2 regions of the Mesorhizobium sp. Pch-S genome follow, and region 2 is predicted to be linked to the other one. Evidence: predicted binding sites of a transcription regulator. Region 2 holds the regulator's gene; the other holds the start of a gene.
What was found. The regulator LexA, encoded in region 2, represses DNA repair genes until DNA is damaged. The targets are predictions, from matches to a motif close to TGTTCNNNNTGTGTTCNG.
Positions count from the first base shown of each region.

Region 1: the regulator LexA is predicted to act here: its motif matches at 5,292-5,309, upstream of C1M53_RS03130 (PA0069 family radical SAM protein).

Region 1 is NZ_CP029562.1:657,028-672,585, reverse strand. Features, by position in the region: gene C1M53_RS03160 (AtpZ/AtpI family protein) at 110-499, shown strand; gene C1M53_RS03155 (F0F1 ATP synthase subunit A) at 568-1,332, shown strand; gene C1M53_RS03150 (F0F1 ATP synthase subunit C) at 1,398-1,622, shown strand; gene C1M53_RS03145 (F0F1 ATP synthase subunit B) at 1,734-2,333, shown strand; gene C1M53_RS03140 (F0F1 ATP synthase subunit B) at 2,345-2,836, shown strand; gene C1M53_RS03135 (ribonuclease HII) at 3,122-3,793, opposite strand; gene C1M53_RS03130 (PA0069 family radical SAM protein) at 4,063-5,217, opposite strand; gene C1M53_RS03125 (glycosyltransferase) at 5,330-5,869, shown strand; gene C1M53_RS03120 (substrate-binding domain-containing protein) at 5,878-6,906, opposite strand; gene C1M53_RS03115 (ABC transporter substrate-binding protein) at 7,251-8,609, shown strand; gene C1M53_RS03110 (sugar ABC transporter permease) at 8,946-9,953, shown strand; gene C1M53_RS03105 (carbohydrate ABC transporter permease) at 9,955-11,121, shown strand; gene C1M53_RS03100 (alpha-glucosidase) at 11,121-12,794, shown strand; gene ugpC (sn-glycerol-3-phosphate ABC transporter ATP-binding protein UgpC) at 12,823-13,935, shown strand; gene C1M53_RS03090 (dihydrofolate reductase family protein) at 14,015-14,665, opposite strand; gene C1M53_RS03085 (DUF680 domain-containing protein) at 14,832-15,080, opposite strand; gene C1M53_RS03080 (hypothetical protein) at 15,477-15,558, opposite strand, start outside.
Region 2 is NZ_CP029562.1:5,709,247-5,724,804, reverse strand. Features, by position in the region: gene C1M53_RS27045 (L,D-transpeptidase) at 1-19, opposite strand, end outside; gene C1M53_RS27040 (DUF1905 domain-containing protein) at 306-584, opposite strand; gene C1M53_RS27035 (rhodanese-like domain-containing protein) at 684-1,067, opposite strand; gene secG (preprotein translocase subunit SecG) at 1,237-1,716, opposite strand; gene tpiA (triose-phosphate isomerase) at 1,858-2,625, opposite strand; gene C1M53_RS27020 (SurA N-terminal domain-containing protein) at 2,745-4,640, shown strand; gene trpD (anthranilate phosphoribosyltransferase) at 4,637-5,647, shown strand; gene trpC (indole-3-glycerol phosphate synthase TrpC) at 5,664-6,476, shown strand; gene moaC (cyclic pyranopterin monophosphate synthase MoaC) at 6,479-6,964, shown strand; gene glp (gephyrin-like molybdotransferase Glp) at 6,964-8,169, shown strand; gene C1M53_RS26995 (DUF1236 domain-containing protein) at 8,246-8,599, opposite strand; gene C1M53_RS26990 (antibiotic biosynthesis monooxygenase) at 8,864-9,214, opposite strand; gene C1M53_RS26985 (LysR family transcriptional regulator) at 9,330-10,223, shown strand; gene lexA (transcriptional repressor LexA) at 10,410-11,132, shown strand; gene C1M53_RS26975 (ComEC/Rec2 family competence protein) at 11,160-13,442, opposite strand; gene gltX (glutamate--tRNA ligase) at 13,777-15,198, shown strand; gene gltA (citrate synthase) at 15,376-15,558, shown strand, end outside.

The DNA.
Region 1 (15,558 bases), 1.6 Mb from region 2:
TGCCGACAAAGCTTCCCCCTCGGCTTGACGGGCGGAAGGCCTCTAACTATGTTGCCCGCGACTTGAAAGCGGGCGAACGGCGACGTTTTGGCCGGGTAGGGAGGTTACGATGGCCGACAAGCCAGACGGAACCGGACGGACAGGCGGCGACGGCAAGCCGGGCTTTCACGACGACGATCTTGAGCGCCGCCGGCGCGCCCTTGAAGCCGGTCTGGCGACGAGGCATCCGGACAGGAGCCAGGGGGAAGAAGCGGCGAATGCCGGCCGTACCTCAGGGTATGGTCAGGCTTTCAAGCTGTCGAGCGAGTTCATTGCCGGCATAGCGGTCGGCACCGGGCTTGGCTGGATGGTCGATCGTCTGGCGGGTTCATCGCCCTGGGGGTTGATCGTCGGCTTGCTGCTCGGCTTCGGAGCCGGCATATTGAATGTGCTGCGCTCTGCGGGGTCTGTCGCCGAGTTCGGAAAGGGCGGTAAGGGCCCGGACGGACCAAAGAACTGAAGTACGGCCTCGCACCGAAGCCGGAATGAACGCAAAAAGCCTGAAATGGCTTTCGAGAGGGTTAGAAAGTGGCAGCAGCTGACAAGGTCGATCCGATCCATCAGTTCCACATCAACAACATCGTTCCGCTCAATATCGGCGGCTATGATGTTTCCTTCACCAATTCCGCGCTGTTCATGGTCGTCACCGTGGTGCTGGCGTCGGGTTTCCTTCTCCTGACCACCTCGGGACGTGCGCTGATCCCGACCCGCCTGCAGTCGGTGTCGGAAATGTCCTACGAATTCGTCGCCTCGATGCTGCGCGATTCCGCCGGCTCGCACGGCATGAAGTTCTTCCCGCTGGTGTTCTCGCTGTTCATGTTCGTGCTGACTGCGAACCTGCTCGGCCTGTTCCCCTATTTCTTCACCGTCACCACCCATATCATCGTCACCTTCGCGCTCGCCGCCCTGGTGATCTGCACGGTGATCCTCTACGGTTTCTACAAGCACGGCTTCGGCTTCCTGAAGCTGTTCGTGCCGAGCGGCGTGCCGGGTGTGCTGCTGCCGCTGGTGGTTGCGATCGAGGTGATCTCGTTCCTCTCGCGCCCGATCAGCTTGTCGGTTCGTCTTTTCGCCAACATGCTGGCCGGTCACATCACCCTCAAGGTCTTCGCAGGCTTTGTGGTGACGCTGACTTCCATGGGCGCTGTCGGCATTGCCGGTGCGGTGCTGCCGCTGATCATGACGGTCGCCATCACCGCGCTCGAAATCCTGGTCGCTTTCCTGCAGGCCTATGTCTTCGCGGTGCTGACCTGCATGTATCTCAACGACGCCGTCCATCCGGGCGGACACTAAGCGAATACCCGGCGTAGTCCGCCGGCCAATCCAAGCAATCCAGATTCATCAAGGAGTTAATTGAAATGGACGCTGAAGCCGCAAAGTACATCGGTGCTGGTATCGCTTGCCTGGGCATGGGCGGCGCAGGCATCGGCCTCGGCAACATCTTCGGCAGCTACCTGGCTGGCGCTCTGCGCAACCCGTCGGCTGCTGACGGCCAGTTCGGCCGCCTGATTTTCGGCTTCGCCGTGACGGAAGCTCTGGGCATCTTCTCGCTGCTCATCGCTCTGCTGGCGCTGTTCGGCTGATACAAACCTGATGCCGGCCGGCGGCACGCTGCTGCCGGCCTGATTATCAGGCCAGCCGGCCGTTTACCGCGGCCGGCCTGACTTCTGAGCCAGAATGACAGGAACCACGAGATGTTCGTGACACCAGCCTATGCTGAAGAGGCCGCGCCTGCCGCTGCCGGCGATCATGCCGCGCATGGCGAGACGCAAGCCGGCACCCAGGTGCCAGCCGAAGGCGGCCATGGCGGAAATACCTTCCCGCCTTTCAATCCTGCCACCTTCTCCTCGCAGCTGTTCTGGCTGGTGATAACCTTCGGCCTGTTCTACATCTTCCTGAAGAAGGTCGTGATGCCGCGTCTTGGCGGCATCCTTGAAGTACGCTCCAACCGCATCGCTCAGGATCTCGACCAGGCAGCCAAGCTGAAAGGCGAAGCGGATGCCGCGGTTGCTGCTTACGAGCAGGAGCTGGCCGAGGCCAAGGCCAATGCCAACACCATCGGCCAGAAGTCCCGCGACGAAGCCAAGGCGGAAGCTGAGACGGCTCGCAAGAGCGTCGAAGCCGGCCTCGAGAAGAAGCTGGCCGAAGCCGAAGAACGCATCACCGCGATCAAGACAAGCGCGATGAAGGATGTCGGCTCGATTGCCGAGACGACCGCCTCCGCCATTCTCGACAGTCTGGTCGGCAAGTCCGACAAGGCCGAAGTGGCCGCAGCTGTCAAAGCCGCTCGCTGAGGAGACCCGTCATGGACGCCACATCTCTCGCGACAGTCTGGGCAACGATTTCGCTGTTCATCCTGCTCGGTGCCATGATCTATCTCAAGGTCCCGGGTACGCTGGCGAAGTCGCTGGATTCCCGCGCCGACAAGATCCGCTCTGAGCTGGACGAAGCCCGCAAGCTGCGTGAAGAAGCGCAGTCGCTGCTGGCTGAATACCAGAAGAAGCGCAAGGAGGCCGAAAAGGAAGCCGCCGACATCGTCGAGGCCGCCAAGCGCGAAGCCAAGGCTTTTGCCGAGGAAGCGCACAAGAAGACCGAGGACTATGTCTCGCGCCGCACCGCGGTTGCCGAACAGAAGATCGGCCAGGCCGAGCGCGAGGCGATCGCCGAGGTTCGCGCCAGCGCCGTCGATCTGGCGGTCGAGGCTGCCCGCACCGTTCTCGCCGGCAAGGTCGACGCCAAGGCCGCTGCCGATCTTTTCAAGACCTCGCTTCAGGACGTGAAGTCCAAGCTCAACTGAGCCGTCGAGTTCGATTGATCTTTGAAAGCCGCTGGGGAAACCCGGCGGCTTTTTTCTGTGGCAGATCTTGCCTTCTCCCCTTGTGGGAGAAGGTGGCTCGGCGAAGCCGAGACGGATGAGGGGTGTTGGAAGAAACTATAACTAAGAAAAATCAATCTCTTAGCATGGATTTTGGCGGGTGCTCGATAAGGTGGCGCTCTGTCCAGCACCCCTCATCCGACCTCGTCCTCAGCGGCTTCGCAGCCGAGGGCTCGGCCACCTTCTCCCACAAGGGGAGAAGGCTGTTCAGTCCTCGACTGTCGCCGCTTCAAGACGAAACGGTGCGAAGGAAACCCGGTGCAGGCGGTGCAGCGCGCCATGGGTCGCAATGGCGGACCGATGGCGCGCCGTGGCGTAGCCCATATGCACCTCGAAGCCATAATGCTCATGGCGACGACCGCATCCGGTCATCATGCGGTCGCGCATCACCTTGGCGACGATCGAGGCGGCCGCGATTGACTGCGAGCGCTGGTCACCCTTGACCAGGGCCCGGCCTTCGCAGGGCAGGCCCGGAGGAATGTCGCGGCCGTCGGCCAGCGCCAGTTTCGGTCGTATCGAAAGCCCTTCCAGGGCCCGCCGCATCGCTTCCAGGCTCGCGCGCAGGATGTTGGAGCCGTCGATGCCTTCGGCACAGATCGAAGCCATGCCGATTGCTTGCGCCTTGGCCAGGATCAGCTCGAACAACGCCTCGCGCTGCGGCAAAGTCAGCCGTTTGGAATCGTCCAGTCCTTCGGGAATGTCGTCGGGATTGAGCACGACCGCGGCGGCGACAACCGGACCTGCGAGTGGCCCACGCCCCGCCTCGTCCATGCCGGCAACCGGCCACAGGCCTTGCGCAATAGCCTTCTTCTCGATCGAGAAGTCCGGCTTTTCGATGATTTCGAACAAGAGCGGAGAATCAGGACGCATGCGAGCCATAATACGGCGAAGACTCGCACCCGTCCCGATTCTCCGCAAGCCCTCAGGCCAGCCGGGGTAGCTGGCGGAGGGCACCGTCTGACGGCCGGGGGACAGGGCCGGACGGGATGGTTTGCTCGGGTGCCTACGGCAGCGGCTGAGTTGGCAGGACGAGCCTGCGGGAACAGAGCAATTCCAGGAAAAGTGCGTAACGGTATTCCGTCCGGAATTGCGCAAGAACAAAAAGTTGGAGCGTTTCCGCGTTCCGTGAAAAACGGAAACGCTCCGGTTCACAGCAGCGTCAGCTGTTCGAACGGGCGTGCGGCCGGAACGAACTGGTCCGTCCTCAACTGCCGCCGCTCGAGATTGAGACCGAGCCGCTTGGCGGCGATCTCGAAGCGCCGGCCGATCTGCCAGGCATAGGGGCCGGCGCCTTTCATGCGCTTGCCCCATTCCGAATCGTAGTCCTTGCCGTCGCGCATCGACCGGATCAGCGACATCACGTGCCGGTAGCGGTCGGGATAGTGACGCAGCAGCCAGTCCTTGAAGATCGGGCTGACTTCCAGAGGCAGCCGCAGCACCACGTATCCCGCTTCCCGTGCACCGGCCGCATGGGCGGAATCGAGAATGCGCTCGATCTCGGGATCCGTGAGGCCGGGAACGATCGGCGCCACCATCACGGAGGCTGGGATGCCGGCATCCGACAGCTGCCGGATCGCCTCCAGACGTTTGGTTGGTGTCGAGGCGCGTGGTTCCATCGTGCGGGCGAGCATGCGGTCCATGGTCGTCACCGACAGCGCGACCTTGGCCAGGCCGCGCTCGGCCATGCGCGACAGGATGTCGATATCACGCGTCACCAGCGCCGACTTGGTGACGATTCCGACAGGATGGCCACGCGCTTCCAGCACTTCGAGGACTTCGCGCATGATCCGGTACTGCCGTTCGATCGGCTGGTAAGGGTCGGTATTGGTGCCGATGGCGATGGTGCGTGGCTGGTAACCTTCTTTCGACAGTTCCTTGTCGAGCAGACGTGCAGCGTCGGGCTTGGCAAACAGCTTGGCTTCGAAGTCGAGCCCGGCCGACAGACCCATGAAGGCATGTGTCGGCCGCGCAAAGCAGTAGACACAGCCATGTTCGCAGCCGCGGTAGGGATTGATCGAGCGGTCGAAGGAGATATCCGGCGATTCATTGCGCGTGATGATGGTACGCGGTTTCTCCACCTGCACCTCGGTCTTGAACGGCGGCAGTTCTTCCAGCGATTCCCATCCGTCGTCGAAGACATGGCGGCTGACCGGTTCGAAACGACCCGACGGGTTGATGCCGGCCGAGCGGCCACGATTGCGCTCGGGCCGCACGCGCATTCCGCTCTGGTCCAGGATGGCGTTCGCCATCTCGGCCCTTCCTGCGCCGAAAGCGGCAATGTCGGCACGCACAACCTGTTCCATCTTGGCTCTTTCCCAGGGGCTCTCTGCGGGGCGTCGAATCGCTGTCCTCATGAAATTATTCCTATCTCTGTTTTTAGAACAAAGCAAGAACTTGAATTGACGAAGACGGCTGGTGCCAGTCGCTGCTTTCGGCTATTGCGCAGGAATGCTCAGCGTCCTGATCGAAACGCGAAACAATGAAGAGGGCTTGGCGCGCACCCTGGCGTCGCTGGTCGGCGGCGTTGTCGAAGGCATGGTGCGCGAAGTGATCGTCTGCGACCTGGGTTCGACCGATCAGACCGCCAAGGTGGCCGAGCACGCAGGCTGCCGCCATCTGACGACCGGCGGCATCGGCGCGGGTATTGCCGTGGCCAAGGGCGACTGGTTGCTGGTGCTGGAGCCGGGGGCGAGGCTGGTCGAAGGCTGGGCGGACGTGGTCGCCGAACATATCGCGCACTCCGGCAAGCCGGCACGCTTTTCATCGGCTCGCGGCGCTCGTACGCCCTGGTTCAGGAGGCTGCTTCGGCAGCGGAATGCTGTCGCCAACGGCCTCGTCATCAGCCGCAAACAGGCAGCAGCATCACAACAAGTGGCAAACGGTGCACAGGCGTTTGCCGCCAGTGTGCGTGCCGCGTCGCTGCCGGCAGACATCTGGCCGGCTCCTGGCCGCTAGACCTCGGGTCAACTGCCGGCAGGGGCACCGGCGATCGATCCCCTGACAACGAGGTCGACGGGCCACACCTCGCCACGAGCACCATCCTCCAGGCCCGACAGTCGCGCGATCAGCCGCTCCGCTACCCTGGCGCCGGCGGCGCGGATCGAGGAGCGGGTGGTCGACAACGGCACCGAGAAGTTCTCCGGCTTCAGCCAGGAGAAGACGTCGTCATGCGCAATCAGCGACAGGTCGCCCGGTATGGTCAGGCCGAGTTCTCGAACGGCCCGCACGATGCCGAGCGCCATGATGAGGCTGGAGCAGAGGATCGCTGTTGGTGCGTTGCTGCCTTCCAGCACGCGCCTTGCCGCGCGGTAGCCGTTCTCCTCTGTCATGACGGTCGAAGAAATCTGGTCGTCCGGCAAGGCAAGCCCGCTGCCGGCCAGGGCGCGCCGCACGCCTCGCGCGCGATGGATGGCAAAGGTTTCCCTGTCATCGCCATTGATGAGCGCGATGCGCCGATGGCCGAGCTGGATCATGAGGCGTGTCGCCTCATGGAATGCACCCTCATTGTCGATGTCGAGAAAAGGGTAGTCGAAATCGAAGCCGTCGCTGCGTCCATGCACCAGAAAGGGCAGGCCAAGCGTGTCGAGCAGGGCGACGCGGCTGTCCTGCGGGCGCGGTGAGGAAACATAGACGGCATCCACCTGCTTGTTGGCAACGATGCGCCGATAGGTGGTTTCCTGCTCCTCGGCATCGGCGGGCGACAGCACGAGATCAAGTTCATGCGCGCGGGCATAGTCGCCCAGTCCGGACAGGAACTCGACGAAATGCGGATCGATATCGACGGCCGAGCCCGTTGGTAACACATAGCCGATCATGCCGGTCTTGCCGGTAGCCAGCCGGCGCGCGGAAGGATTGGGACGATAGCCGTGGCGCTTGGCAGCGTCGACGACCCGTCGGCGTGTCTCCTCGTTGACCTCAGGATAGCCGTTCAGCGCGCGGCTTACCGTGGTCTGCGAGAGCTCCAGCATCTGCGACAGCTGCTTGAGGTTCAATTGCGCCTCCCAAAGCGCTTGGAGAGCCTTCTCGGCCTTGTCAGCCAAGTTTGCAAAGAGGATTACATTAGGTCCAAGTGATGCGGCTTTGAAGCGAATTTGCTGCTGCAATGCCGAAAAACTATGCTGCATTGCGATTTTCACGGCATGTTTCAGTCATTTAAATCGATTAATTGTGGTCGCCCTTGACTCTTTTTGGTTTTGGTGGCGAAATACGTGAAGCCAAAGCGCTTTGAATGCCGGTTTCGGAAGGTTGCAGACATTTCCGGGCTCGGGCACAGTCGGGCGACGTCGGCGGCGGAATGGAGGTTCCGTCGGTATCCGATCCAGAGGGAGGATTGCAGATGAAGAAGCTTTTGTTGCTGGGCACGGCGTTTGCTGCGCTGGCCCTGGCCGTGCCTGCACAGGCCGCCGAGCTGAAGTTCAAGCCCGGCGAGGATTCCAAATTCAACTGGGCCAATTACGAGGACCTGAAGAAAGTCGATCTCAAGGGCGAGACGCTGACCGTCTTTGGCCCATGGCGCGGACCGGACGAGACGCAGTTCCAATCCGTCCTGGATTACTTCCGCGAGGCGACCGGGGCGACCATCAACTACTCCTCCTCGGAAAACTACGAACAGCAGATCGTCATCGACACGCAGGCCGGCAGCCCGCCGAACATCGCCATTCTTCCGCAGCCGGGCCTGATCCAGGATCTCGCTTCGAAGGGCATGCTGACGCCGCTGGATGATGCCACTGCCGCCTATGTGAAGGACAATTACGGCGCCGGCCAAAGCTGGGTCGATCTCGGTACCTACAAGGACAAGGACGGCAACGCGAAGTTCTTCGCCTATCCCTGGAAGCAGGACCTGAAATCGATGGTCTGGTACGTGCCGGAGAATTTCGAGGAAAGTGGCTACAAGGTCCCCGAGACCTGGGAGGACATGATGGCCCTCTCCGAAAAGATCATTGCCGACGGCGGTGTGCCATGGTGCATCGGCCTCGGCTCTGGCGGCGCCACCGGTTGGCCGGCGACCGACTGGGTCGAAGACATCATGTTGCGCACGGTCAAACCCGACGTCTACGTCAAATGGACCAAGAACGAGGTTCCGTTCACCGATCCGCAGGTGGTGAACGCGCTGAAGGTCTTCAACGACATCGTGCAGAACCCGAAAATGGTCGACGGTGGTACCGCCGCGGTTGCGGCGACCGACTTCCGCGATTCACCCAAGGGCCTCTTCAGCGTACCGCCGAAATGCTACATGCACCGCATGGCGTCGTTCATCCCGTCCTTCTTCCCGGAAGGCAAGAAACTCGGCGAGGATGCCGACTTCTTCTACCTGCCGCCGATGGCGTCGCATGCGGATCTCGGCAAGCCGGTGCTGGGCGCAGGAACTTTCGCGATGGTCACGAAGGACTCCAAGGCGGCGCGCGCCTTCATAGACTTCCTGAAGATGCCGCTGTCGCACGAGATCTGGATGGCGCAGTCCGGCTTCCTGTCGGCCCTGAAGACGACGAAGCCCGAAGCCTATGCCAACGATATCCTGCGGCGTGAAGGCGAGGTGCTGCTCAATGCGTCGACCTTCGGTTTCGACGGGTCGGACCTCATGCCCGGCAAGATCGGCGCCGGCGCTTTCTGGACCGGCATGATCGACATGGTCGGTGGCAAGGCGCCCGATGCCGTTGCGGCCGATATCCAGAAGAGCTGGGACGGCATCAAGTAGGAAATCCTGAGCGTGATCCCGGAAAGTTGCAGACTTTTCGGACAAGGAGGGCGGCATCCGCCGCCCTCATGCAGCAACAATGAGTGCGGCCTCCCAAGGCATGCCGGTCCGGGCACATAGGCCCCGGATCGGCCTGAGGAGACGAGGTCGGGAAGGGGAACCCGCAACGGTCCGGTAGCGTGTCGGCGCTGCATGGTCTTGCGCAGTGATAGAGCGTTTCCGCCTTTCGCGGAAACGCGGAGACTCTCTAACTTTTGTTTCTACGCAATTCCGGACGCAAAACCGCTGCGCACTTTTGCTGGAATTGCTCTAGATCCGCAGCAAGGGGAGGAACCCATGGCGGCTCAGATCTTTTCAGCCATTCTCGTCATTCTGATCGGCGTCGGCGGCTGTGTCGCCTATTTCTGGGGCGCCAACAAATTTGTCGATCTCATCTTTCCCTCGAGGGGTGTCAGCGGCCAGGCGGCGATCGACAATCTGCGCCGGCAGGGATTGATCCGGCCCTGGCTGTTCATCGGGCCGGCGCTGATCCTTCTGGTCGTCTATCTCATCTATCCGGTCATCAGCACCGTCATCACCTCGTTCCAGGACAAGTCGGGCCACGGCTTCGTCGGGCTCGCGAACTATCAATGGGCATTGGGCGACGGGCAGTTCCGCAACTCGATCTTCAACAACCTGTTGTGGCTGCTGGTCGTGCCTGCCGCCTGCACGTTCCTCGGCCTCGTCATTGCCGTGCTCACCGACAAGATCTGGTGGGGTACCATCGCCAAGTCGCTGATCTTCCTGCCGCTTGCCATCTCGTTTGTCGGTGCGAGCGTCATCTGGAAGTTCATCTACGAATATCGCGGCGAGGGGCAGGTGCAGATCGGCGCGCTCAATGCCGTCGTGCAGTGGCTCGGCGGTGACCCGCAGGTATGGATATCCATGCCGTTCTGGAACAACTTCTTCCTGATGGTCATCCTGATCTGGATCCAGACCGGTTTCGCGATGGTCATCCTGTCCTCGGCGTTGCGCGGCATTCCCGAGGAGACCATCGAGGCGGCCGTCATCGATGGCGCCAACCCCTTCCAGATTTTCTGGAAGATCATGATCCCGCAGATCTGGGGCACGATCATCGTGGTGTGGACGACCATCACCATCCTGGTGCTCAAGGTCTTCGACATCGTGCTGACCATGACCAACGGGCAATGGAACAGCCAGGTACTCGCCAATCTGATGTTCGACTGGATGTTCCGGGGCGGTGGTGATTTCGGCAAGGGCGCGACCATTGCGGTCATCATCATGATCGCCGTCCTGCCGATCATGATCTGGAACATCCGTCAGGCAAACCGGGAGGGCTTGTGAGATGGCGCAGGCAAGCGGCAAATCGGCAGGCAGGTCTTCCCTCGGCAAATGGGCGGTCCATATCGCGGCGCTGCTTTTCGTGGTGGTCTGGACGATCCCGACACTCGGCATCCTCGTCACGTCCCTGCGTGACAAGGATCAGATCGTCGGATCGGGCTGGTGGGCTTCCTTCTTTGCCTCGACGCAGGTCCAGCAGGTGCGTCTGGCCGGGCCTGACAAGCAGGTCGAGAAGGACGGCAAGTTCGTCATCGAAGGCAATGTCTTTGAAAATCCGAGCACGAGCCAGGTTTCGGCCTTCGGTGCCCGCGCCCAGGAGCCGACCAAGTTCCAGGTTGGAACAACGGCCGACCTCGGCGAGGGCGAAACGCTGCAAATCAATGCCGACGGCAGCTATATGCAGTCTTCCACGAAGAAATTCGAGGGATCGCGCGGTCAGCGCGTCTATTTCTCGTCGACTGTCCCGCCAAGGTTCACGACCGAGAATTACGGCAACGTGTTGACCTCCGAGGGCGTCGGCCGTTCCTTCCTGAACTCGCTGACGGTGACCATTCCCGCAACGATCATCCCGATCATGATTGCCGCCTTCGCCGCCTATGCCCTGGCCTGGATGCGGTTTCCGGGACGCGCGCTGCTGATTGCGGTCATCATCGGCCTGCTGGTCGTGCCGCTGCAGATGGCGCTGATCCCGCTGCTTGAAATGTACAACGGCGTCGGCAACCTGTTCGGCGTTCCCTCCAAGACCTATCTCGGTATCTGGCTGGCGCATACCGGCTTCGGCCTGCCTTTTGCCATCTATCTGCTCAGGAGCTACATCGCCGGCCTGCCGCGCGAGATCATGGAATCCGCCCGTATCGACGGCGCCAGCGATTTCGAGATCTTCATGAAGATCGTTCTGCCGCTGTCCTTCCCGGTGCTGGCTTCCTTCGCCATCTTCCAGTTTCTGTGGGTATGGAACGATCTTCTGGTGGCGATGGTCTTCCTGGGAACCGGCTCGAACGAACTGGTGCTGACGGGCAAGCTCAACGCGCTGCTGGGTTCGCGTGGCGGCGATTGGGACATCCTGACGACCTCCGCCTTCATCACGATCATTCTGCCGCTGATCGTGTTCTTCTCACTGCAGCGCTATTTCGTACGTGGCCTGCTGGCAGGTTCGGTCAAAGGAGGTTGATGGTGAAGCAAGCGGTGCAGCGCAAGGCCGAGGCGGCCATGCCGGCGGTCGATCGCGACTGGTGGCGCGGGGCGGTGATCTACCAGATCTATCCGCGCTCCTACCAGGACACGAACGGCGACGGCATCGGCGACCTCAAGGGCATCACCGCCCGGCTCGGCTACATCGCCTCACTGGGGGTGGATGCCATCTGGATATCGCCCTTCTTCAAATCGCCGATGAAAGATTTCGGCTACGACGTCAGCGATTATTGCGACGTCGATCCGATGTTCGGCTCGCTTGCGGATTTCGATGCGCTGGTGGCCGAGGCGCACGGTCTCGGCCTCAAGGTGATGATCGACGAAGTGCTGTCGCACACCGCCGACAGCCACCCCTGGTTTGTCGAAAGCCGGTCCAGCCGTAACAATCCGAAAGCGGACTGGTATGTCTGGGCCGACGCCAGGCCGGATGGCACGCCACCCAACAACTGGCTGTCGATCTTCGGTGGTTCAGCCTGGCAGTGGGATACCCGTCGCCAGCAATATTACATGCACAACTTCCTTGCCGAGCAGCCGGACCTGAACTTCCACAACCGCGAGGTTCAGGACGCGTTGCTCGACATCACCCGTTTCTGGCTGGAGCGTGGTGTCGACGGTTTCCGTCTCGACACGATCAATTTCTATTTCCACAGCGAAGGGCTGGAGAACAATCCGGCGCTGCCGCCGGAGGAGCGCAACGACCAGACCGCGCCGTCGGTGAATCCCTACAACTACCAGGACCACATCTACGACAAGAGCCGGCCGGAAAACCTGGCCTTCCTCGAGCGGTTCCGCGCCCTGCTGGATGAATATCCGGCGGCAGCGGCCGTCGGCGAAGTCGGAGATTCCCAGCGCGGGCTGGAGGTTGTTGCTGCCTACACCGCGGGCGGCAAGCGCGTGCACATGTGCTATTCCTTCGATTTCCTGGCGCCTGAAAAGATCAGTGCAGCCAAGGTGCGCGCCGTGCTCGAGGCTTTCGGCCGTGTCGCCAGCGACGGCTGGTCCTGCTGGGCTTTCTCCAACCACGATGTCGTGCGCCACGCCTCGCGCTGGGCTGCCAGCGAGGCTGACCCGGTTGCCTATCTCAAGGTCGTGTCGGCCTTGCTGCTGTCGCTGCGCGGCTCCGCCTGCATCTATCAGGGCGAAGAGCTTGGCCTCGGCGAAGCCAACCTGACCTTCGAAGACCTGCAGGATCCATACGGCATCCGTTTCTGGCCGGAATTCAAAGGCCGTGACGGCTGCCGCACGCCGATGGTGTGGGAAGCCGCATCACCCAATGGCGGTTTCTCTAGCGCCAAGCCGTGGCTGCCGGTGCCGGGCGAACATCTGTCTAAGGCGGTCAACGTCCAGGAAAGTGACAGCACTTCGCTGCTTCAGCATTACCGCCGCTTCCTTGCCTTCCGCCGCGCCCATCCGGCGCTGGCAAAAGGCGACATCGAGTTCGTGCAGGGGCAGGGAGATGTCGTCGTCTTCTCGCGCCAGGAAGGCAATGAACGCATCGTCTGCGCCTTCAATCTCGGCAACAGCATCACCGAAGTGGATTTCGGTGGCGGACGTTCCTTGCAACCGTTGCCGGGGCATGGTTTTTCTTCGCAGTCGGGGACCGGCAAGCTTCGCCTTGGCGGTTATGGAGCCTGGTTCGGGCGTCTCGCCTGAACCGAGAAAACAATACAGGGAGGAAACAATGGCCGATCTGACCCTCAGGCAGGTGAAGAAGTCCTACGGCAACATCCATATTCTTCACGGCATCGACCTCGACATCAAATCGGGCGAGTTCATCGTGTTCGTCGGCCCGTCCGGCTGCGGCAAGTCCACCTTGCTGCGCTCCATCGCCGGCCTTGAGGAAATCACCTCGGGCGATCTGAACATCGCCGGCGAGCGGGTCAACGACGTGCCGCCGTCGAAACGCGGCATCGCCATGGTCTTCCAGTCCTATGCGCTCTACCCGCACATGACGGTCTACGACAACATGGCTTTCGGCATGAAGATCGCCGGCGAGAAGAAGGAAGAGATCGACCGCCGCGTCAAGCAGGCCGCCGAGATCCTGCAGCTGACCAAATATCTCGACCGTCTCCCCAAGGCGATGTCGGGTGGTCAGCGCCAGCGTGTCGCCATCGGCCGGGCCATTGTTCGCAATCCCAAGGTGTTCCTGTTCGACGAGCCATTGTCGAACCTCGACGCGGCACTCCGCGTCGCTACCCGTATCGAGATCGCCAAGTTGAAGGAATCGATGCCCAACACCACCATGATCTACGTCACCCACGACCAGGTCGAAGCGATGACGCTGGCCGACCGCATCGTGGTGCTGAAGGACGGCCATATCGAGCAGGTCGGTACACCGATGGAGCTCTACAAGCGGCCGGGCAACCTGTTCGTCGCGCAGTTCATCGGTTCGCCGGCCATGAACATCCTGCCGGCGACGGTTGAGAAATCTGGTGCTTCCACCACGGTCAGCCATGTCGGCGGCCGCAAAGCCTCTGTGCCGATCGCAACGCCTGTCGGGGCGCAGGGTGCGGCAATCTCGTTCGGCGTGCGACCGGAAGATCTCTCGATCGCCACGGGTTCGGACTACCTCTTCGAAGGCAAGGTCGACTACATCGAACAGCTTGGCGAGGTGCAGCTGGTCTATGTCGATATCGGTCGTGGTGAACAGCCGCTCACCGCCAAGCTGCCGGGCAATGTCGAAGTCCAGCGTGGCAGCAGCCTGAAGCTCACGGCCAGCGCCGAAGACCTGCACATCTTCGACGCCGACGGTCGCTCGTTTGCACAGCATGAGGCGGCAGCCAAAGCCGCTTGAGGCTCCTCAACAGACCCACGCAACAGGAGGGCCGCGCGGCCCTCTTGTATTTTGAACGCCTGGCGGGCCGTGGCGGCTGTCAGTTGTCGTCTCTCACGAGAGTGAGGTGCGTCGCTTTTTTCGTGAGCACCCGATCGGTGATACGATAGCCAAGCGCTGCAAGATCGATGTCCGAGAACAGGTTCTCGCCGGAGCCCATCAGGAAGGGCGAGACGGCGAGATGCAGGTCGTCGACGAGCCGCGCCCTGAGATATTGCTTCAGCGTCTCGACGCCCCCGCCGACACGGACGTCCTTGCCCGCTGCTGCTTGCCTGGCCTGCGCCAGCGCGTCCTCGATGCCGCCTGTGATGAAATGAAAGGTCGTGCCGCCTTCCATGGTGATGGGTGTGCGAGCGTGATGGGTCAGCACGAAAACCGGGACGTGATAGGGCGGGTTGTCGCCCCACCAACCCTTCCAGCTCTCGTCCGGCCATGGACCGCGCACGGGCCCGAACATGTTGCGGCCCAAGATCCAGGCACCAAGATTGTCGAAGCTGCGCGTGGCGAATTCATTGTCGACGTCTTTCAATCCTTCTCCCTGGCCAACCATCTTCTGGAAGGTGTCGGTCTCGAAAAACCATTCATGCAGTTTTTCGCCGTTCTCGCCGAGCGGGTTTTCCAGGCTCTGGTTCGGTCCGGCGCCGTAACCATCCTGCGAAATCGAGAATGCTCGAACCACCAGCTTGGACATCACAGGCTCCTATAACTGATTGCGAATTGCAACTGGTTATAGAATAACTGCTTTTAAAATGCAACCGGTATATCCGCGCGCTTTATTTGCCGGGAATGGCCCTGTTCCACAAAACAGAAAGCGGCGGGCAAGCCCGCCGCTTTTCGCGTTTTGGATAAAACCACTGTTAGCGGTTGCCGAAATGGTCAACCCGATAATCAATGGCTGCCTGGCCGGCCTTGTCGGCAGAGCTGAGCTTGCCACCAGCCAGCCACTCTGCGGTGGCACTGTGCGTGGCGATCGAAGCGGTATGTCCCGCATCGACCGTCGTCTTGTACGGGTTTGAGCCGGCATAAGGATCAAAGTTGTCGCTGCCTGCGAAAGCGGCGCCCGAGGCAACCAGAAGCGCGGCGGCGGTAAGAGCAAGGGTTTTCATTTTCAAACTCCAACGTTCGGTTTTTTCCGTCCGTCAGCGGCGTGTTCTTGGGAGGTCATCGCGTCGTTCGGACAAGGGATAAATGAAAAAGGATGGCCAAAGGTTCCCATCACAAGAATGTTTATCGAAATGTGATGATTGCCTATTGAAGTTTTGCTTGGGTCTACGCCGCCGTGGATAAAAATCTTTGTTTTCAATGTTTGTGAGAGAGTGCCAAATATCATTTGATATTATCACGCTGTCGGTGCACGCCATTTCTTGAAGGAAGTGTCGTATGTCGATGAGCGACGGAGATCTTCACAGGAAGACTATTCCAGGACACCCTAAAAACAGAAAAAGCGGCGGGCAAGCCCACCGCTTTTTGAGGCTGGATGCCGGCTGGCGCCGGCGACCAGATTAGCTGTTGCCGCCGAGACGCGGAGCACCGTCGGTGATGGTCTTGACGGTTTCCTGCGAGGAAGCCGAACCATTCTGGATC
Region 2 (15,558 bases):
TGAAACTGCGAAGCCGCATGGCGAAGTTCCGTCCAGAAGAATCGTGTTGCCCACGGCAACAGGCGGCGCCCTCAAGGCACCGCAATTGCCGCAATTTCGCTATAATCGAACAGGTGGCGACCGCTCAAGCCGCTTTGTCCACGGTGCAAGATCGAATCTTCGTGATGGCATCGCATTTGCGCCAACTGTGTTCCAGGAACAACAGGTAATAGTGTTACTGTGCCGTGCCGACAGTTACTTCCTCAGCGACTGTGCCCAATCGGGACACCACGTTTCCGCTCGATCCCGGGAAAATGCTAACCGGCTCAATTCAGGCGTTCGCTCAGCGTGATCGCGACCCAATCGCCGGCACGCTTGCCGATCGCCTTGAGAAGCTCGGCCCTCAGCGGCAGTTTGTGATTGCCATCCCCGAGCGCCATGAACGAACTCTGAAACGCGACGCCATCGACGGTTGCACGAACCTTCACCAACCCCCGCGTCCCAAAAAACTCAGCCGAATGCGGCCAGATGACATAGGTCCAGCCGCCTTTGGTCACGCTTTTGCGTATCTGCGCGTCAAAGGATGTGTCGAGAAATTGTCCCATTCTAACCTCCCGGTGGGTTTCACCAAGGACGCGCGATGTGCCATCGTTCCGACAAGAGGCAGAAGATTTCAGGCGTTCGGCGAGCGCCGCGGCCTCCAGCTAAGCATCTGGTTCAACATCGCCACCGCCTTCGGCCCAATCCTTGAAACCGCCGAGGTTATAGATTTTCTGGTAGCCCATGTCCTTGAGCACCTTGCCGCTCAGCGCCGAGCGCCCACCCGAAGCACAATAGAGAATGAGCGGCCGGTCCTTGCGAAGCTCCGCATTGCGATAGGGCGTCTCCGGGTCGGCGCGGAACTTGAGCATGCCGCGCGAGATGTTGATTGCACCTTTGATCTTGCCGCTGGACAGGACTTCCGGCGCGTCGCGCACGTCGACAACCAGGGCACCCTCACTGGCAACAAGTTTTCGAGCCTCATCCGCCGTAATCTTCGGCACCGCCGCATTCGCGGACGCCATCATCTCTTTGATACTGCTTGGCACTGCCAGGCTCCTCCGGGACGAACCGCACGGAGCCTAGTAGGACCCTTGACCTCTGGATAGCCCCTCGAAAGGCTTACGCCTTGAGGACAAGTCATCGCCAAAAACGAAAACGCCCGCCGGACCGGTCGGCCTGGCAGGCGTTCATGACGGAAAGCCTTCCGTCCAATTCTTACTGGTTTGGAACCTGCGGCTGAGCAGGCTGCTGTGTCGCGGGAGCCGTCGCGCCGTTGGCCGCAGGAGTAGCAGCACCGTTGGCAGGTGCAGCAGGCTGCGTCGACTGCGGCTTGGCAGCATCGCCCGACGGCGGGGTCGGAGCAGTGCTGCCGGCCGGTGCAGCCGGCGTCGTGTTGCCCGGAAGCTGGTCGAGGACGCCCTTGCCACCCGTCTGCTGCGTGATCGGAGCACGATCCAGGAAGTCGGTCGGCTTGCCGCCATAGCGGGCGAAAATCGAAAGGATGAGAGAGGTGGCAAAGAATGCCGCCGCCAGGATCGCGGTTGCCCGCGTCAGCGCGTTGGCTGCACCACGCGCGGTCATGAAACCCGAGCCACCACCGATGCCGAGACCGCCACCTTCCGAGCGTTGCAGGAGCACCACGCCGACAAGCGCGAGCACGATCATGAGATGGATGACGATCAGGACGGTTTGCATTGTCTACCTTGGCAAAACTGGCTCGGACACCAGCGGCGACCGGTGAACAGGTGGCGGCTCATACAATGCTTTCGTGGCATTTCCAAGCCCGGCACCCGAATATGGGGATCGGGGTTGCCTTTGCAACCGCCGACCGGGTTCCTAGAGGCTCCGATAAGCTTCGGCGATGCCGAGAAAGTCGGCCGCCTTCAGGCTGGCGCCGCCGACCAGCGCCCCGTCGACATTGGCAACCCCCAGCAATTCAACTGCATTGGAAGGTTTGACGGACCCCCCGTAAAGAATGCGAATCTTTGCGGCTTCGACTGCCCCGAGCTTCTCGGCAAGTTTCGCGCGGATATGGGCGTGTGCTTCGGCGACATCACCTGCGGTCGGCGTCAAGCCGGTACCGATGGCCCAGACAGGCTCGTAGGCCAGGACAGCATTCACAGCCGTCGCACTCGCGGGCACCGAACCGGCAACCTGACGGGACAGGATATCGAGTGTGGCACCTTGCTCGCGCTGCTCGCGGGTCTCGCCAATGCAGATGATCGCGACAAGACCGGCGCGCCAGGCGGCTTCTGCCTTGGCATGGACGGTCGCATCATCCTCGCCATGGTCGGTGCGACGCTCGGAATGTCCGACGATGACATGGCTGGCACCGGCGTCCTTCAGCATCTCCGCCGAGATATCACCGGTATGCGCACCGTTTTCCCTGCTGTGGCAATCTTCGCCGCCAATCTTGACCGGAGTGCCCGCAACCGCCTCGGCGGCACGCGAAAGCAGCGTTGCCGGAACGCAGACAAGTGCATCGGTCTCCGTGTCCAGGCCACTCATGAAGCCCTGGCTGATCGAACGCAGTTCACCGAGCGAAGCGCCGGTCCCGTTCATCTTCCAGTTGCCTGCCACAAGGGGACGTATACCTGGCGTCATTCTGCGGTTCTCCGATCGTTCTGTTCGCGCCTTCCCTACCAAAAACCGGCCACAAAGCAATCGACAGTAGGCCTGAAGGACGCTATTGCGCTTGGCTTACTTCAAATACGGACATCATCATGCTCTCTACATTGCGAAGCGCGGCGGGAACCTGGGTCGCGAAAGCCCTGCTCTCCCTCTTGGTGGTCAGCTTCGCTGTTTGGGGCATCTCCAGCCGTATGATGGGCACCATTGCCGGGCACCACAGCGTGCTGACGACGGGCGGCACGTCCGTTTCCGTCACGGAATATCGCCTCGCCTACGATCGCGAGCTCAATGTCATGTCGCAGCAGTTCGGCCAGCGCCTGACGCGGGAACAGGCCAAGGCGCTCGGCGTCGACAACCGCGTGCTCGTGCAACTTGTTTCAGGCGCGGTGCTGGATGAGCAGGCCCGCAAGCTTGGCCTTGGCCTCTCCGAGGATCGCGTTGCCGAACTCACCCGCGACGACCCAGCCTTCAAGGGCGGCAATGGCCAGTTCGACCGCCGCCTGTTCGATTACGTGCTGCGCCAGATCGGCATGCGGCCGGAAGACTATCTGAAGAACCGCGTGCAGGTGGCGACCCGCCAGCAGATCGTCGAAGCAGTGTCCGACGGCATGCAGGCGCCGGACACGTTCCTGAAGGCTGTTGCGCTTTATCGCGGCGAAGACCGCACCATCGACTATCTGGTCCTGCCGAAGTCGCTGGTCGAGCCGATCCCGGCGCCGTCCGACAGCGATCTCAGCACCTATTTCGAGGCCAACAAGAAGAAATATGCTGCCCCCGAATACCGGAAGTTCTCCTATGTCCGCCTCGAGCCGGAGGACATCATGGACCTCTCCGCGGTGACCGAGCAGCAGATCAAGGACGACTACGAGAAGAACAAGGCCCGCTACACGACGCCGGAGACGCGCACGATCGAGCAGCTCGTCTTCAAGTCACCCGAAGCGGCAACCGCAGCATTCGATTCGCTGCGCAGCGGCGCGACCTTCGACAAGCTGGTGACAGCCGAAGGCAAGACGCCTGCCGACACGCTGATTGGAACGTTGGCCAAGGACAAGATCGCCGACAAAGCCGTGGCGGAGGCCGCCTTTGCACTCAAGGCCAATGAGGTAAGCCCGGTCGTCAAGGGTGCCTTTGGCCCGGTCTTGCTTCGCGTCACCGAAATCAAGCCGGAAGTGGTGAAGTCGGTGGCCGAAGTCTCCGATCAGATCCGCAAGGAACTGGCCGTCAACGAAGCGAGCCGCATCCTGCTCGATACACACGATTCCTATGAGGATGCACGTGCTGGCGGCTCGACCATGCAGGAAGCCGCCGACAAGCTGAAGCTGAAGGTCGTCCCGATCGAGGCCATCGACCGGACTGGCCAGCGGCCGGACGGTACGGTGGTGACCGGCCTTCCGGAATCCGTGTCTTTGATCCGCGCCATATTCGACGCCGAACAGGGCATCGAGAATGAAGGTCTGACCACCGCCGACAACGGCTATGTCTTTTACGAGTTGAACGGCGTCACGCCGGCGCGTGATCGCACGCTGGACGAAGTGCGCCAGAAGGTAATCGCCGACTGGACCGAGGCCGAAGCTGAAAAGCGGCTTGCGGCCAAGGCGGACGAACTGGAAAAGCGCGTCAAGGCTGGGACCACCCTCGATACCGTCGCCGGCGAACTCAAGCTCGAAAAGCAGACGAAGCGCGGTTTGAAGCGTGAAGCCGACGACGCCGACTTCGGCAAGGAAGGCACCACCGCTGCCTTCGCCGTCGCCGAAGGTGGCTCCGGCATCGTCGCTGCCCCGACAGGTACGGCCAAGATCCTGTTCAAGGTGGCGGAAGTGTTCGAACCGGCTGCCGCCGACGCGTCGGCGGTTCCCGACGACGTCAAGAAGTCCTTCGCATCCGGCATGTCCGACGACCTGCTGGAGGAGATGGTCGCACAGTTGCAGTCGCAGTTCAGCGTCAAGGTCGACCAGGTGGCGATCGAGCAGGCTCAGCAGATCCAATGAGTGCGCTGAAGCCTCATATCGCCAAGGTTGCAGCGGGCAAGACGCTGTCCTTCGAGGAGGCGCGCGAGGCCTTTGACATCATCATGTCGGGCGATGCGACGCCCGGCCAGATCGGCGGCTTCCTGATGGCGCTGCGTGTGCGTGGCGAGGCCGTGAGCGAAATTTCCGGCGCGGTGGCCACCATGCGCGACAAGATGCTGCGCGTGGAGGCCCCAGCCGGAGCAGTCGACATCGTCGGCACCGGCGGGGACGGCTCGCATTCGCTCAACATTTCGACGGCATCCGCTTTCGTCATAGCAGGTGCCGGCGTACCTGTGGCCAAACACGGCAATCGTGGCCTGTCCTCGCAGACTGGTTCGGCCGACGTGTTGACCGGCCTCGGCATCAAGATCGACCTCACGCCCGAAGCGATCGGCGATTGCATTGCCAGGGCAGGCGTCGGCTTCATGTTCGCCCCCTCGCATCATCCGGCCATGAAACATGTCGGCCCGGTGCGTGGCGAGCTCGGCACCCGCACCATCTTCAACCTGCTTGGCCCCCTCTCCAATCCGGCGGGCGTAGGCCGCCAGATGGTCGGCGTGTTCGCCCCGGAATGGATCGTTCCCGTGGCGGAGGCCTTGAAGGCACTTGGTGCCGATCACGCGTGGGTGGCGCATGGCGACGGCTATGACGAAATCACCACGACCGGCGAGACCGACGTGGCTGAGCTGGTTGGCGGTGCGATCCGTACCTTCAAGCTGACGCCGGAGATGGTCGGGTTGAAACGCCACACCAAGCAGGACCTGCGCGGTGGCGATGCCAGCTACAATGCCGAGGCGCTGCGCAGACTGCTTTCCGGCGCACCGGGTGCATATCGTGATACCGTGTTGATGAACGCCGGTGCAGGCCTGGTGGTGGCCGGCCGGGCGGCAACTCTGGAAGACGGGGTGAAACAGGCCGCCACAGCCATCGACACCGGCAAAGCCAGGGCAGTGCTGGAAACGCTGGTCAAGGTTTCCAACGAATAGGTCAGGACCGACGACAATGGCCGATATCCTGCGAAAGATCGAAGCCTACAAGCGCGAAGAGATTGCCGCCGCCAAGGCGCGCCTGCCACTCGTCGAGATCAAGGCGCGCGCTGCCGACGCCGACCGTCCGCGCGGTTTCCTGGCCGCACTCGAAGCCAGGCGAGCTGCCGGCGCCTTTGCGCTCATCGCGGAGATCAAGAAGGCAAGTCCGTCCAAAGGTTTGATCCGCGCCGACTTCGACCCGCCCGTTCTGGCGAGAGCCTATCAGGCAGGCGGAGCTGCCTGTCTGTCGGTGCTGACCGATTCACCTTCATTCCAGGGTGCGCCTGAGTTCCTGACCTCGGCCCGCGAGGCTGTCGCTCTTCCGGCACTGCGAAAGGACTTCCTGTTCGATCCTTACCAGGTTTACGAAGCGCGCGCCTGGGGCGCCGATGCGATCCTCATCATCATGGCAAGTGTCGATGATCAATTGGCTGCAGAGCTTGAAGATACCGCTTTTTTGCTCGGCATGGACGCGCTGGTCGAAGTGCACGACGAGGAAGAGACGGAGCGCGCCTTGAAACTCAGGTCACGCCTGCTCGGCATCAACAATCGCAACCTGCGCACGTTCGAGACCAGTCTCGAAACCTCGGAGCGGCTGGCGGCGATGGTGCCGGCCGATCGATTGCTGGTCAGCGAAAGCGGCATCTTCACCCATGACGATTGCCTCCGAATGGAAAAAAGCGGTATCGGCACCTTCCTCGTCGGCGAAAGCCTGATGCGGCAGGCTGACGTGACGGCGGCAACGCGCGAGTTGCTCGGCCTCGACGCCAAAGCCGAGGCCGTCTGAAGATGTCCGGGAACGCCCTCACCCATCTTGGTGCGCAGGGCGAGGCGCACATGGTCGATGTCGGCGACAAGGGCGAAACGGTGCGCACCGCGGTGGCCGAAGGTTTCGTTTCGATGCAGGCTGCGACGCTGGCCATGATCCTGGACGGAAACGCCAAGAAAGGCGATGTGCTGGGAACCGCCCGCATCGCCGGCATCATGGCCGCCAAAAAGGCGCATGAACTGATCCCGCTCTGCCATCCCCTGCTGTTGACCAAGGTTTCGGTCGATATTGAGCCGGACCATGCCTTGCCAGGATTGAAGGTTACGGCACTTGCCCGCGTCACCGGGAAGACCGGCGTCGAGATGGAAGCGCTGACAGCCGCCTCAGTCGCCTGTCTCACCATCTATGACATGGCTAAGGCAATAGACCGCGCCATGACCATTTCCGGCATAAGGCTGGTAGAGAAAACCGGCGGAAAGTCCGGCGACTACAAGGCGGGTGCCTGATGTCGCTGGTACCGGTCGAAGAAGCGTTGCAGAGACTGCTGAGCGATGCCGAACCGCTCGGTGCGGAGACCGTCGCGTTGGCGGACGCCTTTGATCGCGTGCTGGCGGCACCTTTGGCGGCGCTGCGCACGCAGCCACCTTTCGATGCTTCCGCCATGGATGGCTATGCGACGAAAGCCGCGGACGTTGCGGCAACGCCGGTCCGATTGAAAGTGATCGGCAGCGCGCCCGCAGGTCGGGCGTTCCAGGGCACAGTCGGCATCGGCGAGACGGTGCGCGTCTTTACCGGCGCACCTCTGCCCGCGGGAGCCGACACCATCGTGATCCAGGAAAACGTACGCGATCTCGGCGATGGTACCATCGAGGTTCAGGAGCCGTCGTCCGAAGGGCGCAATGTCCGTCGCAAAGGCCTGGATTTCAATGCCGGCGACGTCTTGCTCAGCAAGGGCCGGGTTCTCGATGCCGCCGCGCTGTCGCTCGCCGCGTCCGCCAACCATCCCGCCCTTGCCGTGGTGCGCCGCCCACTGGTCGCGATCATCGCCACCGGCGACGAATTGCTTCCACCCGGCAGTACGCCAGGGCCGGATCAGATCATCTCGTCCAATGCCTTTGGCGTGGCAGCCGCCGCCCAGTCTGTCGGCGCGCATGCGCTGGATCTTGGCATCGCCCCCGACAACAGGGACGCAATCGCTGCTGCCGTACGGCAGGCAGTCGAGGCTGGCGCCAACGTGATCGTCACCCTGGGCGGCGCTTCCGTCGGAGACCATGATCTCGTCCATCAGGTCCTGACCGGTGAAGGCATGACATTGGATTTCTGGAAACTCGCCATGCGGCCCGGAAAACCGCTGATGTTCGGCCGCATGGGGGCAATCCGCTGTATCGGGCTGCCGGGGAATCCCGTGGCGAGTCTCGTCTGTTCGCAACTTTTCCTGAAACCCTTGCTTGCGCGGCTTGGTGGAAGACCTTTCAGCCAGAACATTCGCGAAGCGCGACTCGCGACCAACATGGGGGCCAATGACCGCCGTCAGGATTACATCCGTGCCCGGATTGAGCAGGACGGCGATACGTTAACGGCCACCCCGTTTGGCGTGCAGGATTCCTCGATGCTCCGAACTCTCTCGGAGGCCAATGGCTTGATCATTCGGGCGCCATATGCGGCAGCAGCTGAGGCCGGCTCGGCCTGCAGCGTGTTGATGCTGCGCTGATCCCGGCGTTCCGGCAGTGAGGTACCAATAGCGAAAACCCTGGCTGACTTCCGTCAGCCAGGGTTCGAACATCGCATCAATTCAGGACTTCGACGATTTCGTGGGTTTCCGGATCCACGAGAACTGTCCTGTTGTCGATGACAGTGTAGCGATAGCGTGTATCGGGAACCTCATAGAGCGTTACTGTCTCGGGCACCCTCGAGCCCAGATTGAGCTCCAAGCCCAGCACATTGATCGAAGCCACCGGATTCTTGTGGACATATTCGCGAATGACGGTCTTCTGCTCCGGTTGGATCACGATCGCATTGGGCCGTGCTTCGGGGACCACCACGGTCCGCGTTTCGGGAACCAACACGGTATCCTGTGCGTAGGTGGCGCCAACGCCTGCGAGCATTGCGCAAACGGCATACATGGGAAGAAGCGTTCTCATCGTTCTCTCCTTTCAAGCACGATTGCTCGAAAGGAGAATGCGGATCGCTTTAGCCCGTTCCCAATGAATTAAGGTCTTGTTGCGGCAACTTTGTGCGAACCAGACCCGAGGCAGCGGTCTCTGAAACAATACCGGGAGCCGACAACAGACTCTGTTCGGACTGAAGCACTAACCATGCAGACTCCTGACCGCGGCTGGCTCCCGATATCCTGTCAGCGGCAGTGATAAGACTGGACGCGCTACCTCGAGCAGTTCACCTGACGATCACTCCACTGAGCGCTTCGGCAAGACAAGATCATCGACCGTGTAGGTGTGGAATTCGCTTTTCGATACGGTGTCGAGTTTCCGGAATTTCTCCACGAACACAGGATCGGAGAAAAATTCATCGACATTGCCGGCGCCCTGGATCGCTTCCACATTGACGACGGTTTCACCATCGGTGCTCCTGGCGAGTGTGCTCCAGAGAAAGCCTTCCTTGCGCTCGGCCACGTAATGCACGACGTCCTGGATAATGGCGAAAGCCTCTTCCTGTTTCCCCGGATGGGCATGGATGACGTTGACGACGAAGGTCGTCGGCTGAGGGGATGCTGAAAAACCTGCGGTGAGTTCGTTCATAAGTGTCTCCATCTGACGATCGCGGCCTTCTTGCCGCGGCGACCTCTGGATATTCAGGACAAACAGGCAGATAAATATTCGTGTGATCTCATTACTAACGAAGAAAATTCCGCAATTGGACAAACTTGGAACACTCGGCATCTTCGTGCAGGTAGCGGAAGCCGGGAGCTTTGTCGGCGCAGCACAACGGCTCGGCCTCACAGCCTCGGCCGTAGGCAAGGCGATCGCCCGGCTCGAAGACGAAATGGGCGCCCGCCTCTTTCACCGCTCGACGCGGAGCATGGCTCTGACCGAAGAAGGAAGTTTCTTCCTCGAAACCTGCCGGCGCATTCAATCGGAATACGAACAAGCGCAGATCCAGCTTTCGAGATCGCAGGCGAGCCCCCGAGGACAGCTTCGCGTCTCTCTGCCGCTTGCAGGCATGCTGTTGATGCCGACCATATCGGCCTTCATGGAACAATATCCGGATATCAATCTCGACCTTGATTTTACGGACCGGCTGGTCGACGTCATCGAAGAGGGCTTTGATGCGGTGATCCGCACGGGAGACATACGGGACACGCGCCTGATGAGCCGCAAACTCGGCACTTTTCGGCACAAAATCGTGGCGGCACCGAAATATCTCGCCAAATACGGTACGCCCGAAGTGCCGGAGGACCTGCTCAATCACCGCTGTCTCCATCATCGTTACGCGAATTCGGGGCGGCTCGAGCCCTGGCCCCTCGTGCGCAGCGGTCGCGACCTGAAACTCGATCTTCCCGTGACCTCCGTTGCCAGCACGCTGGAGCCACTGATCTACCTCGCCGAGCGCTCCTTCGGTATCACCTGCCTGCCGCCGTTCGCCGTGTCTGCGGAACTGGTCGAAGGCACGCTGGTATCACTGCTGACGGATCATCTCAGCGAAACGGGTACGTTCCGAATATTGTGGCCGACAAATCGCCACCTCTCGCCCAAAGTGCGGGTGTTCGTGGATTACATGGCTGAAAATCTATTTGCCGAGCAAGGATGAGACAGTATCTTTTGGCGGCCGGCGACGTGGGATCTCGCAACAGAGAACCGCCAGCCTTCTCGCCACGCTGAACAAAGCGTCAACAAATTCATTAAACTTTAAATGGTTGCGGAACACAAATGGAACAGATAGTGTTTGTTCCGGGTTTGTTTTTCTGATTCCGGTTCCGTTCCACGGAGGGTGGCGATGCTGACACGCAAGCAACACGAGCTCTTGCTCTTCATCCATGAACGGCTGAAGGAAAGTGGAATCCCCCCTTCTTTCGACGAAATGAAGGAGGCGCTGGACCTGGCCTCCAAATCCGGAATCCACCGGCTGATTACTGCTCTCGAGGAGCGTGGCTTCATCCGCCGATTGCCGAACCGGGCTCGCGCGCTGGAAGTGCTACGGTTGCCGGATTCGATTGCTCCCGGCCTCAACGCGGCCAAGAAGTTTTCGCCGGCAGTCATCCAGGGCAGCCTGGGGCGTCCCGTGCCCAAGGAACCGCAACGTCTGCAGGCGCCCAGCAACGACGACGACGTCGCGGTTTCCGTTTCAATCCCCGTCATGGGACGCATTGCTGCCGGTGTACCGATCGACGCGATCCAGCACCGTACCCATTCGATTTCCGTACCGCCGGACATGATTTCGGGGGGCGAGCACTATGCTCTGGAGGTCAAAGGCGATTCCATGATCGAAGCTGGCATTTTCGACGGTGATACGGTCATCATCCGCAACGCCAATTCGGCCAATCCGGGCGAAATCGTCGTCGCACTGGTCGACGAGGAAGAGGCTACACTCAAGCGTTTCCGCCGCAAGGGTGCCTCGATCGCGTTGGAGGCAGCCAATCCTGCCTATGAGACACGGATTTTTGGACCGGACCGGGTCAAGGTGCAGGGTAAACTGGTTGGATTGATCCGCCGTTATTGAGCGCAGGCAGCCAGGAAATTTAGCCGACTACAGCTTTCTGAAGACCGGTTTGTCGGAATAGGCGGAGCGGTTCGAGTTTGTCGGTCTTGGCTTGGATTTGAACGCTTTTTCAGGGCGAGGCGGCAATCCTCTCGCCTCGCGCGTAAATCCTCGCTGGGCATGCCAGGGCCGGTCTTTGATATCGAGCGCGAACAGGATGTTAGCCGGCTTATCAGCCGAAGAATCGAAGCGTACGGCTGCACTGCCGACGCGGGCGAGATCCTGCTTGGTGACAACCAACACTGCCGGATCGTTGCAGGGGTCAGGTGCAGTTGCATCGTCGATGACAATGAGCGACGCGACCCCGCAGGCCGATTTGGCGATGTCGGCACTAGCCGCCGTTACGACGACCGCACCCGACATGTGGCGGGCGAAACACATCCGTCGAGCGCACAGGAATGGCATGCCAGGCGGCATGTCGAGTGCATTTTCGACAGTCAGTTCAGCGTCATTCGAAACATCTTCCGGCAGGATCGTCGTTTCTACGTTGAGCGCCCGGCGCCAGTTGTCGAGCGTGAATGGATTGGGTCGCGCCCGGCTGACAGCAAGCTCGTCACCGGTGATTGGCAAGGCAACGAGACGCGCGTCCTCCGAGATCAACACATCGGGCGTTTCGACATTGCCCATGACAACCAGGCCGGCCAGCACAAAGGGCACCGCCAGCAAGCGCAGCCATGTCGTCGCCATCGCACCGATGGCGAGCGCTACGGCAACGAAGAGCACCGATTGCGTCGAAACGAGACCAACACCATCGACAGGCGAGCGTACCGAAATCCAGTCCGCGATCGCCATCATCACCGTCAGTCCCTTGCCCATCGCATAGAGAAACGGGCCATCGGCGCCAAACGGCATGGCAATCGCACTGAGAACGGCAGCCAGCATGACAAACGAAACCACTGGCATCACGGCAAGGTTCGCGAACAGACTCAAGGGCGAGACCCGCTGGAAATGCCAGACCGCGAACAGTGCCGTGGCAAGCCCGGCGATGATCGAGGTCGCAGCCATGCCAGCAACCGCTATCAGCGACTTGTGCGCGAGGAAACCGGCGAACGAGCGCGCCTGCGGCGCGGGAGCAGGCATGACTTCACGCCGCTGCGCCCAAGCCGCGTAGGCGCCGATCAGGGCAGCAGTCGCGGCAAATGACATCTGGAAAGACGGACCGACCACTTCATGCGGTGCGGTGAGGATCACGATCATCGCCGAGATCGCCAGGTTGCGCATCGACAGCGCCGCTCGGTCGAACAGAACAGCGATCAACATCACCGACAGCATGATGAAACTGCGCTCCGCCGCCACCACCACCCCGGAGATCGCGAGATAGGCGGATATGGAGCAAAGGGCTGCGAAGGCAGCATATTTCTTGACCGGCCGGCGCGCCGAGAAATCCGGAAACAGCGCGAAAGCGCCGCGTAGCAGGAACATCACGGTTCCTGCGACCAATGCCATGTGCAGGCCTGAAATCGAAATGATGTGATAGATGCCCGTCCTTCGCATCGCTTCATTGACGGAGTCCGGAATGCCGGCGCGCACGCCGACGATCAGTGCCGCAGCGATCTCACCTTCCGGCCCACCAATCGAGGCACGGATGCGATCCGCAATCGTTTCGCGTGCAGTCTCGATGGCAACCGACAGCCGCGTCGAGAGCGGCGTGGAACCCTCCAGTGCAACAACCCTGGGCTTTCCCATGAAGAAGCCCGTCGCGCCGATTCCATCAAAATAGCTTTCGAAGGAAAAATCATAGCCGCCGGGCCGCACCGGGCCGGCAGGCGGCATCAGCCGGGCATAGCCGGAGACGATCGATCCGGCGCGGATATCGGCCGGCATTGCCAAGGCCGATAGCCGCACCCGCTCAGGCTGATAGCGCAGCTTGGGTCTTTCAGTGTCGATGACGTCGAGCGTCAATCGCGTGCGTCCACTGGCCATCGGCTCGACCGAAACGACCCGGCCCGTCACGCTGGTCGACACCTGCGCTGCCAGCATGCCGCCCGGCATGCGCCACGTCTCGACCTTTCCGGCGAGGACGCCGAGTACGAGTAACAGGGCGGTCGTCACTGCGAGATGCACGGCAGGGCGGGATCGCAAAAGCAGCGCAACGACAGCGAGGGCGAGGCAGCCTGCAATCAACTGCGCGAAGGCCGGCTCGTGATCGAGGGAGAAGTAGATCGTCGCCCCCGCCCCGAGAAAAACCGGCGCAAACAGGAACGCCATGCCGCGATCGAACTCCAATGCGATCGCCTTGGCGAACAGGTCTCTGCCAATCAGCTTTCGCAAATCTTGCCAGCGGGTTGTCGGCCATTGCCGGTCGCCTGGAGGCATGCCCCCGGCATCGGAACCAGGATGCCGGGGGGCAGAGATCAGATCATCGAGCGGCGATGACCTTCTGATCGGCCGAGTGTCAGGCGATGCTGCCGCAGCCTGACCGTCATTCACCGGGGAAGACGCGAACAGAAGACGCTCGTTGATGCCTTGTTCGGCATCAGCGCCCCCTCGCCCAACCCTCCCCGGTCCAGCCATCGGGCCTGCCCCTTGCGCCCCTGACCTCCTATGCTACATGAACGCCCAAACAACGAAAGTCCGCGCTCCCGCGCTTCTTCCCGAGAGTTCCATGCCCGATCAGGTCGTAACCCGTTTCGCTCCCTCTCCCACCGGTTATCTGCACATTGGCGGTGCACGTACGGCGCTGTTCAACTGGCTCTATGCCAAGCACACCAATGGCAAGATGCTGTTGCGTATCGAGGATACCGACCGCGAGCGCTCGACTGACGCCGCCACCGCCGCCATCCTCGAAGGATTGACCTGGCTGGGCATGACCTGGGACGGCGAGGCCGTTTCGCAATTCCAGCGTGCCGCCCGCCACCGCGAAGTCGCCGAGGAACTGGTGCGGCTGGGCAAGGCCTACTATGCCTATGAGACGCCAGCCGAGCTGGATGCCATGCGTGAGTCCGCCCGCGCGCAGGGACTACCGCCGCGCTACAACGGCCATTGGCGCGACCGTGATGCTTCCGAGGCTCCGAAGGGTGTGGCAGGTGCGATCCGCATCAAGGTGCCGCGCGAAGGCGAGACCGTTGTCAGCGATCTCGTGCAGGGAGAGGTGCGCTTTCCCAACAAGGATCTCGACGATTTCATCATCCTGCGCTCGGACGGCGTGCCGACCTACATGCACGCTGTCGTGGTCGACGATCATGATATGGGTGTCACCCATATCATCCGGGGCGACGATCACCTGACCAACGCTGCCCGGCAGACCGCCATCTACCGTGCCATGGGCTGGGATGTGCCGAAGATGGCGCATATCCCGCTGATCCACGGCGCGGATGGCGCAAAGCTGTCCAAGCGTCATGGCGCGCTCGGCGTCGAGGCCTATCGCGCCATGGGCTACCTGCCGGAGGCGCTGCTCAACTATCTTGCCCGCCTTGGCTGGAGCCATGGTGATGATGAAGTCATGTCGATCGAACAGATGGTGTCGTGGTTCGATATCTCCGACGTCAACAAGGGTGCTGCCCGCTTCGACTTTGCCAAGCTCGAGGCACTGAACGGCGTGCACATGCGCGGCATGGATGATGCAGCGCTGACCAAGGTGTTTTTCGATACGCTGCCTCATCTGCCCAACGGCGAAGCGCTGGCCACTCAGCTGGATGAGAAGAAGAAAGTCCAGGTGCAGCAGGCGATGCCCGGCCTGAAGGAACGCGCCAAGACGCTGGTGGAACTGGCCGACAGCCTCTACTTCATCGCCGCCCAGCGCCCGCTGCAACTGGACGAAAAAGCAGCCTCATTGCTCGACGCTGACGCCAAGGCTGTTCTCAAAGCCGTGCTCGGCCATTTCCAGGCGCTTGGTGAGTGGACCGGCGCCACGACCGAAGCCGCGGTACGTGCCTATGCCGAGACGGCGGGCGTCAAGCTCGGCAAGGTGGCGCAGCCTTTGCGCGCGGCATTGACCGGCCGCAGCACCTCACCGGGCGTTTTCGACGTACTGGCCGTGCTTGGTCGTGACGAAAGTCTTGCTCGCATCGCGGATCAAATCGATTAGGAGTTCTGGTCCAAGAACTTTAGCATTGAAAGGTTTCTTTTGCGGTGCAACATTGCCGCCGGATCAATCAGCCCTAACTATTCCGGCGGCTGTAATCTCGTGCATTTCAAGGGCTTGTGGCGTTCCGCGTAGCGGACCGTCTTGGCCTGCAGACAAGGGAACAAGAAGGAGTTTGCGATGACCGGACAGACGGCAAAACTGGAGCTCGACGGCAAGACGCACGAGTTCAAGGTCCGAAGCGGTTCGGTCGGTCCGGACGTTATCGACATCGGTGCGCTCTATTCGACGACCGGAGCTTTCACCTACGATCCCGGCTTCACATCGACGGCGAGTTGCGAGTCGGCCATCACCTACATCGAC